DNA from 2 places in the Faunimonas sp. B44 genome. Region 1 is predicted to be linked to the other one. Evidence: predicted binding sites of a transcription regulator. Region 1 holds the regulator's gene; the other holds the start of a gene.

The links. Region 1 encodes LexA, which represses DNA repair genes until DNA is damaged. Its sites were predicted from a motif close to TGTTCNNNNTGTGTTCNG; they were not measured.
Region 2: a site for LexA is predicted at 2,199-2,216, ahead of parE (DNA topoisomerase IV subunit B). Genes of this name have one in related genera too.

Annotation. Positions count from the first base shown of each region.
Region 1 is NZ_JBQYEX010000018.1:5,420-9,835, forward strand. It holds gene ACUN0C_RS18215 (BrnA antitoxin family protein) at 19-294, shown strand; gene ACUN0C_RS18220 (SH3 domain-containing protein) at 356-1,507, opposite strand; gene lexA (transcriptional repressor LexA) at 1,681-2,400, opposite strand; gene ACUN0C_RS18230 (molybdopterin molybdotransferase MoeA) at 2,490-3,689, opposite strand; gene moaC (cyclic pyranopterin monophosphate synthase MoaC) at 3,686-4,177, opposite strand; gene trpC (indole-3-glycerol phosphate synthase TrpC) at 4,174-4,416, opposite strand, start outside.
Region 2 is NZ_JBQYEX010000002.1:395,874-400,289, forward strand. It holds gene ACUN0C_RS05100 (RimK family protein) at 1-1,055, shown strand, start outside; gene ACUN0C_RS05105 (YkvA family protein) at 1,689-2,075, shown strand; gene parE (DNA topoisomerase IV subunit B) at 2,282-4,312, shown strand; gene ACUN0C_RS05115 (hypothetical protein) at 4,309-4,416, shown strand, end outside.

The sequences.
Region 1 (4,416 bases):
CTGAGGACATTCCGCGCAATGCGGCCGGCCTGCGAGGTGCTGCCCGCCGACCTGGCCGGGATCCTCCCCGCGCGCCGGCCCGGTCAGCGCGGCCCGCAGCAGAGCAAGCCCTTGAAGCAGCGCGTGCAGATCCGCGTTGACCCACGGATCGTGGACGCCTTCAAGGCGACAGGACCGCGATGGCAGACGCGGATGAACGACGTTCTGAGCGTGGTGGTCGAAATGGACGCCATCGACGATCCCGAGGTGCTATCCGCTGCGTTGAAGAATGCGAAGCGGGGAAGGCGCGCCTAACGATGGCGCCGTTCGAGCGTGGAGTGCCCCACCTGGATGCAAATCGCGAGCACGCGACCAGCTAGTCGCAGCAGACCTTTCGGACGTAGGTGTTTCCATAGGTGATGATGGAATCGGGTGGCACCTGCCTGGCCGATTTGAGGTCCCGCAGGATGGCAGCCGCCTTGTCGGCCGCGAACCGCTGCGCCAAAGTCGCGGCATACCAGCCGTTCGTCGCCAGGTACCCCGCCAACGGGAATGGCGACTGCCGTGCATAGTCCCGAAGCTGGGCAATGTTGTCGAAGCTCTTCACCTGGATATAGCGCGAGTCGAATGGACCCTGCTCGTACTGATCCACGAAGACCCAGGTATGATGCATGAAGCCGGTAACGCCGCTGGCATCGACTTCGTACCATCGATTCTGGTCGGCAACGATCTTGATCGGCGTGTGGTTGGCGAGTTGAACGCGCGCCGCAGCCTTGTCGTCCGGGCGGACCTTCACCTCGGCGAACCCTTTCGGGTGCCGTACGCGGCCCGAACGCGCGCGGCCTTGCAACTCCTCGCCCCGCCCCCCGGCACCCGGATCGTCCGATCTCGGCGGACGCGCAGCGAAGCCAGGCGCACCTCCCGATACGATTCCATATTGCTGCATCTCGCTCATGGAGAGGTATCGGATGTCGTTTGCTTCGTAGCGGAGTGAGAGCTGAAGCAGGCTCGGATCCGCGCCCATCTCGATGATGTACGCGATCACTTCGGCGGTAAGCTGCTGCACGGATGAGACGGCATCGGCGGCGGAGAGCCTGGCGCCATGGCTGAATGACGACTTGTGGACACCGATAGCCCCGGGCTCGGCGGCCCGGTTCACACCACCAAGGAAGGCGAGGGCGCAGGCTGACGCGCAGTCCGCTGCCCTCGGCTGCACGGTGTTCAGCCGGAACACCCGTATCATCCGCCCAAGCTCCATCGCCTTCATCACGCTGCCGCCGGGGGAGTTGAAGACGATGACCTCGGGGTCGCGGCGGCGCACCTCTGCTGCAAAAACGCCCAGATCGTCGGAAGCATCGATGGGCCCAGACACCATCAGCGCGCGGAGCCCTGGCAAGTCGATGAGTTCGTATCTGAGATCGGCGTGCCCGACGCTGGCAGTCAGTGCAGCCGCCGCGAACACGACGGCGCGCGCGCAAGTCCCGAAGCGCCCCCGCGCTGCCGCGCCTCTCCTGACGCGCCGCATCAAGAACGATCTCATGGCCGCCCGTCGATCCCGGTGAATACCCTCCCGTTCACTCATACGGTCAAGTCGATCGCAGCGCGACCCGCCCCGGAACCGCTCGGTTCAGGTGACGCCGGTCCCGCATGAACGCGACCATGTCCGGAGCGCTTCTCCCGGAACGGCAGCCTGCCCGCTCGTCAATACCGGCGGAGGAGGGCGGCGAGGCGGCCCTGGATCTGGACGCGGTCGGGGCCGAAGATGCGCGTCTCGTACGCCGGGTTGGCGGCCTCCAGCGCGATCGAGGCGCCCTTCTTGCGCAGCCGCTTCAGCGTCGCCTCCTCGTCGTCGATGAGGGCGACGACGATGTCGCCGGAATTCGCCGTGTCCTGCCTGCGGATCACCACCACGTCGCCGTCGTGGATGCCGGCCTCGATCATGGAATCGCCGCGCACCTCGAGCGCGAAATGCTCGCCGCCGGCGAGCATGTCGGGCGGCAGGCTGATCGTGCTCGTATGGTTCTGGATGGCCGAGATCGGCACGCCGGCCGCGATCCGGCCCATGACCGGGATGCCGATCGCATCGCCCTGCGGCTCGTCGCTCCGCGGCTGCGGCGGCGCGGCGGAGGCGTCGGGCGCCCGGCCGAGCCGGCCCTCGATCACGCTCGGCCGGAAGCCGCGCTGGCGCGCCGCCCCCGCCTGCACCGCCTCGGGCAGCTTGAGGACTTCGAGCGCGCGGGCGCGGTTCGGCAGGCGGCGGATGAAGCCGCGCTCCTCGAGCGCGGTGATGAGGCGGTGGATGCCCGACTTGGACTTCAGGTCGAGGGCGTCCTTCATCTCGTCGAAGGAGGGCGGGACGCCGCTCTCCTTCAGGCGCTCGTTGATGAAGAGCAGAAGCTCGAGCTGCTTTCTCGTGAGCATCGGTGTCCCCTGGGCGTGGGATGCGGGCGGCCCGCGTACAAATCACGAACGGAGACTAGTCGTTCATGCCCTGTTCCGCAAGTCCGCCGTCAGCGGTCGAGGCGGAGGATGGCGACCGCGTCGCCCGCCGCGGCCGCCGGCGCGAAGGGCGGGCGGACGATCAGCGCGTCGGCGGCGGCGAGCGTCGCCAGCATGGAGGAATCCTGGCGCGGGAACGGCACCGCGACGAGCCGGCCGCCGCTTGGCTCCAGCCGCGCGCGGACATAGTCCTGGCGGCGGTCGTTCGCCTTCATGGTGGCGCCGAGGATCGCGGCCTCCGCCGGCGCCTGCGGCGGCTGCCCGAGCATCGCCTTCAGGAGCGGGCGCAGGAAGATCTCGGCGCAGACCATGGTGGAGACCGGGTTGCCGGGCAGGCCGAGCACGCGCATGCCGGCGAGGCTGCCGACCATGAGCGGCTTGCCGGGCCGCATGGCGATCTTCCAGAAGTCGAGGGTCATGCCGCGGGCGACGAGCGCCGGCTGCACGAGGTCGTGGTCGCCGACCGAGGCGCCGCCGGTGACGACCAGGATGTCGGCGTCGACGGCGAGTCCGGCGGCGTGTCCGATGGCGTCGAGGTCGTCGGCCGCGATGCCGAGGTCGAGCGCCTCGCCGCCGGCCTCCCGGACCAGTGCGGCCAAGCCGAAATTGTTAGAGGAAACAATCTGATCCGGCCCGGGCTCCGCGTCCGGCGGGACGAGCTCGTCGCCCGTCGAGAGGATCGCCACCCGCGGCCGCCGCCGCACCGGGACGCCCGCCCGGCTCATCGCCGCGCAGAGCGCCACGGCACGGGGATCGAGGCGGCGGCCGGCGCGGAGGAGGACCTCGCCTTCCGCGAAGTCGAGCCCGGCGGGGCGGACGAACTGGCCGGGCGAGACGGTGTCGCGCGGAACGATGCCGCCGTCTCCGGAAGGATCAGCGTCTTCCTGGATCAGGATGGCGTCGGCTCCCGGCGGAACGGGCGCTCCGGTGTAGATGCGCACCGTCTGGTGCGGACCCAGGTTTCCCTCGAAGCGCCGGCCGGCGCGCGATTCGCCGATCACCCGAAGCGGCGTTCCGACGGCGACATCGGCGGCGCGCACGGCGTAGCCGTCCATCGCCGAGGCCGGGAACGGCGGCTGCGTCCGCGCCGCCGCGATATCCGCCGCGAGCACCCGGCCGGCCGCCTCGCCGAGCGGCAGGTCCTCGGCCGGCGTCGGCGCGACCCCGGCGAGGAGACGGGCGAGGGCGTCCTCGACCGGGATCAGGCTCACGGGCCGTGCTCCGGAGCGTGCCAGTCGCCGGACCGGCCGCCGGTCTTCTCCTCCACCTTCACAGCCTCGATCACCATGCCCCGGTCGACCGCCTTGGCCATGTCGTAGATCGTCAGGCAGGCGACGGAGACGGCGGTCAGCGCCTCCATCTCGACGCCCGTCCTGCCGTCGACGCGGGCGGTTGCCGCGACGCGCAGGCCCGGCAGCGCCGGGTCGGGCGCGATCTCCAGCGTGACCTGCGTCAGCGGCAGCGGGTGGCAGAGGGGGATCAGCTCGTGCGTCCGCTTGGCGGCCATGATGCCGGCGATCCGGGCGACCGCGACGACGTCGCCCTTCTTGGCGTTGCCGGCGAGGATCAGGTCGAGCGTCGCCGGCGCCATGCGCACGGCCCCGGTCGCCCGCGCGGTCCGCCGCGTGACCGCCTTGTCGCCGACATCCACCATGTGCGCCTCGCCATCGCGCGAGAGGTGGCTGAGTTCGCCGGTCATTGCGCAGCCATGCCGGCCGAGCCCGGGTCGAGCAGCCGGCGGGTGGCGGCGGCGACGTCGTCGGCGCGCATGAGGCTCTCGCCGACGAGGAAAACGTTGATCCCCACCGCCTGCAGTCGCCGCACGTCCTCATGGGTAAAGATTCCGCTCTCGCCGACGAGGAGCCTGTCCCGGGGCACGCGCGGGGCGAGCCGCTCCGAGGTCGCGAGCGTCGTCTCGAACGTCCGCAGGTTGCGGTT
Region 2 (4,416 bases), on a different contig from region 1:
GGTTCCGGGCGCCCGCGCTGACCGTCACGCTGAAGCCCGGGGAGTGGCACCGGATCCAGAAGATCGAGCTCACCCCACTCGGCAAGTTCAAGGCGGAGCAGAAGACGCTCTTCAGCGACGCCCTGAAGACCTACACGGCGCGGAAGTGGCGCGCGCCCAAGGCCCGCAACGCGCCGCGCTATTCCGTGGCGGTCCTCTACGACCCCAAGGAACAGCTGCCGCCGAGCAGCCCCGAGACGCTGCGCCATTGGGCGAAGCTGGCGGCGCCGTTCGGGGTCGAAGTCGAACCGATCGCGAAGAAGGACCTCGCCAGGCTCGCCGAGTTCGACGCGCTCTTCATCCGGGAAACGACCTCGATCCGGAACCACACCTACCGTTTCGCCCGGCGCGCCGCGCAGGAAGGGATGCCGGTGATCGACGATCCGGTCTCCATGATCCGCTGCACGAACAAGGTCTATCTTTGGGAGCGGCTCACCCATGCCGGCCTGCCGGTGCCGGACACGATCGTGATCCAGGAGGACGGGGATCTCGCGCAGGTCGCCGACCAGCTCGCCTTTCCGGTCGTGGTGAAGATCCCCGACGGCTCGTTCAGCCGCGGCGTCCGCAAGGCGGATTCGATGGCGGAGCTGAAGGCGATCGTCAGCGAGTTCTTCAAGGAGACGGACGTGCTCCTCGCCCAGAAGTTCGTGCCGACCCAGTTCGACTGGCGGGTCGGCGTGCTCTCCGGCCAGCCGCTCTTCGTGTGCCAGTACAGGATGGCGAAGAGGCACTGGCAGATCGTCCACCACCGCGCCGACGGCACGGCCGAGGAAGGCCGCTTCCGCACCTTCCCGCTCGACCGCGTGCCGCCCGAGGTGCTCGACGCCGGGGTGCGCGCGGCGAGCCTGATCGGCGACGGGCTCTACGGCGTCGACCTGAAGGAAACGCAGAACGGCGTCTACATCATCGAGATCAACGACAATCCGAACCTCGAGCACGGCGTCGAGGACCAGGTCGGCAAGGCCGATGTCTGGAACCGCCTGACCCGCTGGTTCACCAGCCGCATCGACCGCTGACGGCGGCAGCAGCTTACGTTGCGTCAAGGCGGCGCTTGACGCCCGCGCTCACGCGCGTACACTCGCCTCATCCGATGAAAGGAGGTCTACGAAAATGAATCCTCCGGGCCAGCGGAGGCCGGTTGGGTAAGCTCTCAGTCAGCCTGTCCAGTCGGCCAGATCCAGCACTACAATTCAATTCTCTTGAGCCGCGCGATATCTTTGTAGTTGCTGCCAACAAGAGGAGGTTTGAGCGCTCTCTTCGAGCGAACAGCAGCGAAATCGGTTGCGTGCGGATGCGTTGCTTAACACCATCCGGTAGGCACGACTTCTTGATGGGTCCAGAATGCACCGGACCCCGCGAAATGGTGGGAGTCATTCGCCGGAACCCGGACAGAGGCGGTTCGAAGGCGCCGGCCAGGGCCTTGGAACCGCCTTTCGTTTGGACGCTTCCCTTTTTGACACCCCTCGTTTGAACACCCCCGCTGCCATGACGGGCGGATCGCGCCCAACCCCGCGCGGACGAGCCCCGGCAATCGGCGCCCGGCGTCGAAAGCAGAGCAGGCGCCCATTCCCCCACACCCCATTGCAGGATCGATCGCGGCTCCCGGCGCGGACGGATGCGCCCGCAGTCGGCGTCAGTTAGGTGCAGGCGTGGCCGCGCTGGCTTCTCTCAAGTCCTGGGCGCTACGCATCAGGCGGGACGTCGTCGCCCTTTACCTTGCCGCCCGCGACCGGCGTGTGCCCTGGTACGCGAAAGCCGTCGCGGCGGCCGTGGCGGGCTATGCGCTGAGCCCGATCGATCTCATCCCCGATTTCGTGCCCGTCCTCGGCTATCTCGACGACCTCGTCATCGTCCCGCTCGGCATCCTCCTGGCGGTGAAGCTCGTGCCGCCCGACCTCATGGCGGAGCACCGGGCGGCCGCCGCTGCCGCGGAAGGGCGGCCGAAGAGCCGTGCGGCGGCGGCAATCATCGTCGCCATCTGGATCGCGGCGGCAGCGCTCCTGGTCTGGGCGTTCTGGCCGGAGACGGCCGTCTGAAGGCTGGGTTCCCAGGCCGATATCCGCCGTCGCCCATCGCCGTGCGCGGGGATTCTGCGGACAGGCCGGCGTCCCGGGTGGACGCATCACGCCGTGCGGTCTATTCCTCCGGGCCACGCGCTGCGGAACAAAGACCGAACCCGGTCGAATGCAGGGCGCGCGCATGTCACACTGCACCACTGATTCGGATTGCCCACGTAGACCGGATGGATAGACCGGAAGACCTCTTCTCCGCCCCCGAGCCGCTCGCCGAAGCGCCGCGGGCGAAGCCGTCCCGCAAGGCCGAGCGGGTGCCCGCCGCGAACGGAGACGCCTATACCGCCGCCGACATCGAGGTCCTCGAGGGCCTCGAGCCGGTCCGCCGCCGGCCCGGCATGTATATCGGCGGAACGGACGAGAAGGCGCTGCACCACCTCTTCGCCGAGGTGATCGACAATTCCATGGACGAGGCGGTGGCCGGCCACGCCTCCTGGATCGAGGTCGACCTCGATGCCGACGGGGTGCTCTCGGTCACCGACAACGGCCGCGGCATCCCGGTCGATCCTCATCCGAAGTTCAGGGACAAGTCCGCGCTGGAGGTGATCATGACCACCCTCCATGCCGGCGGAAAGTTCGATTCCAAGGTGTACGAGACCTCCGGCGGGCTCCACGGCGTCGGCATCTCGGTGGTGAACGCGCTGTCGGAATGGCTGGAGGTCGAGGTCGCGCGGGACCGCAAGCTCTACCGGCAGGTCTTCGCGCGCGGCAAGGCGGAGACGAAGCTCGAAGCCGTCGGCGACGTCCAGAACCGCCGGGGAACCCGCGTCCGCTTCAAGCCGGACCCCGAGATCTTCGGGGCGGGCGCGGCCTTCGACCCGGAGCGCCTGTTCCGGACCGCGCGCTCAAAGGCCTACCTTTTCGGCGGCGTCGAGATCCGCTGGTCCTGCGCCCCTGCCCTCGTCGCCGGCAAGGCCGAGGTGCCGGAGAAGGCGGTGTTCCGCTTCCCGGGCGGGCTGAAGGACTATCTCACCGCGGAGCTCCAGGGCGAGACGCTGGTCGGGCAGGAGATCTTCGCCGGGCGCACGAAACAGCAGAGCGGCCACGGCGCGGTGGAATGGGCGATCGCCTGGTATCCCGGCGACGGCTTCCTGCGCTCCTACTGCAACACCATCCCGACGCCGGAAGGCGGCACGCACGAGGCGGGACTGCGCAGCGCGCTGCTGCGCGGCTTCAAGAACTATGCCGACATGACCGGCAACAAGCGGGCGGCCAACATCACGTCCGACGACATTCTCGTCGCATGCGCCGGCATGCTCTCCGTCTTCATTCGCGAGCCGGAATTCGTCGGCCAGACCAAGGACCGGCTGGCGACCGGAGAGGCCGCGCGCCTCGTCGAGAACGCCGTCCGCGATTCCTTCGAGCACTGGCTCACCGCCTCCCCGAACCAGGCCGGGCAGCTGCTCGACTGGGTGATCGAGCGCGCCGACGAGCGTCTCGCCCGCCGGCGGGAGAAGGAGGTCGCCCGCAAGACCGCGACGCAGAAGCTGCGGCTGCCGGGCAAGCTCGCGGACTGCAGCTCGTCAAACCGCGACATGACCGAGCTCTTCATCGTGGAGGGCGACTCGGCCGGGGGCTCCGCGAAGCAGGCGCGCGACCGGAAGACCCAGGCGATCCTGCCGCTTCGGGGCAAGATCCTGAACGTCGCCAATGCCGGCCGCGAGAAGCTCGTTCAGAACCAGCAGCTCGCCGACCTGGTGCAGGCGCTCGGCTGCGGCACCGGGGCGCGCTACCGCGAGGCCGACCTGCGCTACGGCAAGATCGTCATCATGACGGATGCCGACGTCGACGGCGCGCACATCGCCTCGCTGCTCATCACCTTCTTCTACCGCGAAATGCCGGAGCTCATCCGCCAGGGCCACCTCTTCATGGCGGTGCCCCCGCTGTTCCGGATCGCGCAGGGGCCGAAGGTGCTCTACGCCCGCAACGATGCCCACCGGGACGAACTGATCGCCAAGGAGTTCGACGGCCGCGGCAAGATCGAGATCAGCCGCTTCAAGGGCCTCGGCGAGATGCCGATGCAGCAGCTGAAGGAGACGACCATGGATCCGCGCAAGCGGGTGCTCCTGCGCGTCGATATCATTGAGGACGAGATCCAGCTGACGCGCGACACCGTCCAGCAGCTGATGGGCAACCGCCCGGAGGACCGCTTCGCCTTCATCCAGGAACACGCGGCCTTCGCGCACGATCTCGACATATGAAGAGGGCCCGGCATCGACGCAGGCATGCGGCCGAGGCGATGGCCGGCGGCGCGCTTCTCGGCGGGTTGGCCGGCATCGCCGCGACCGCGGCCATGACCGTTGCG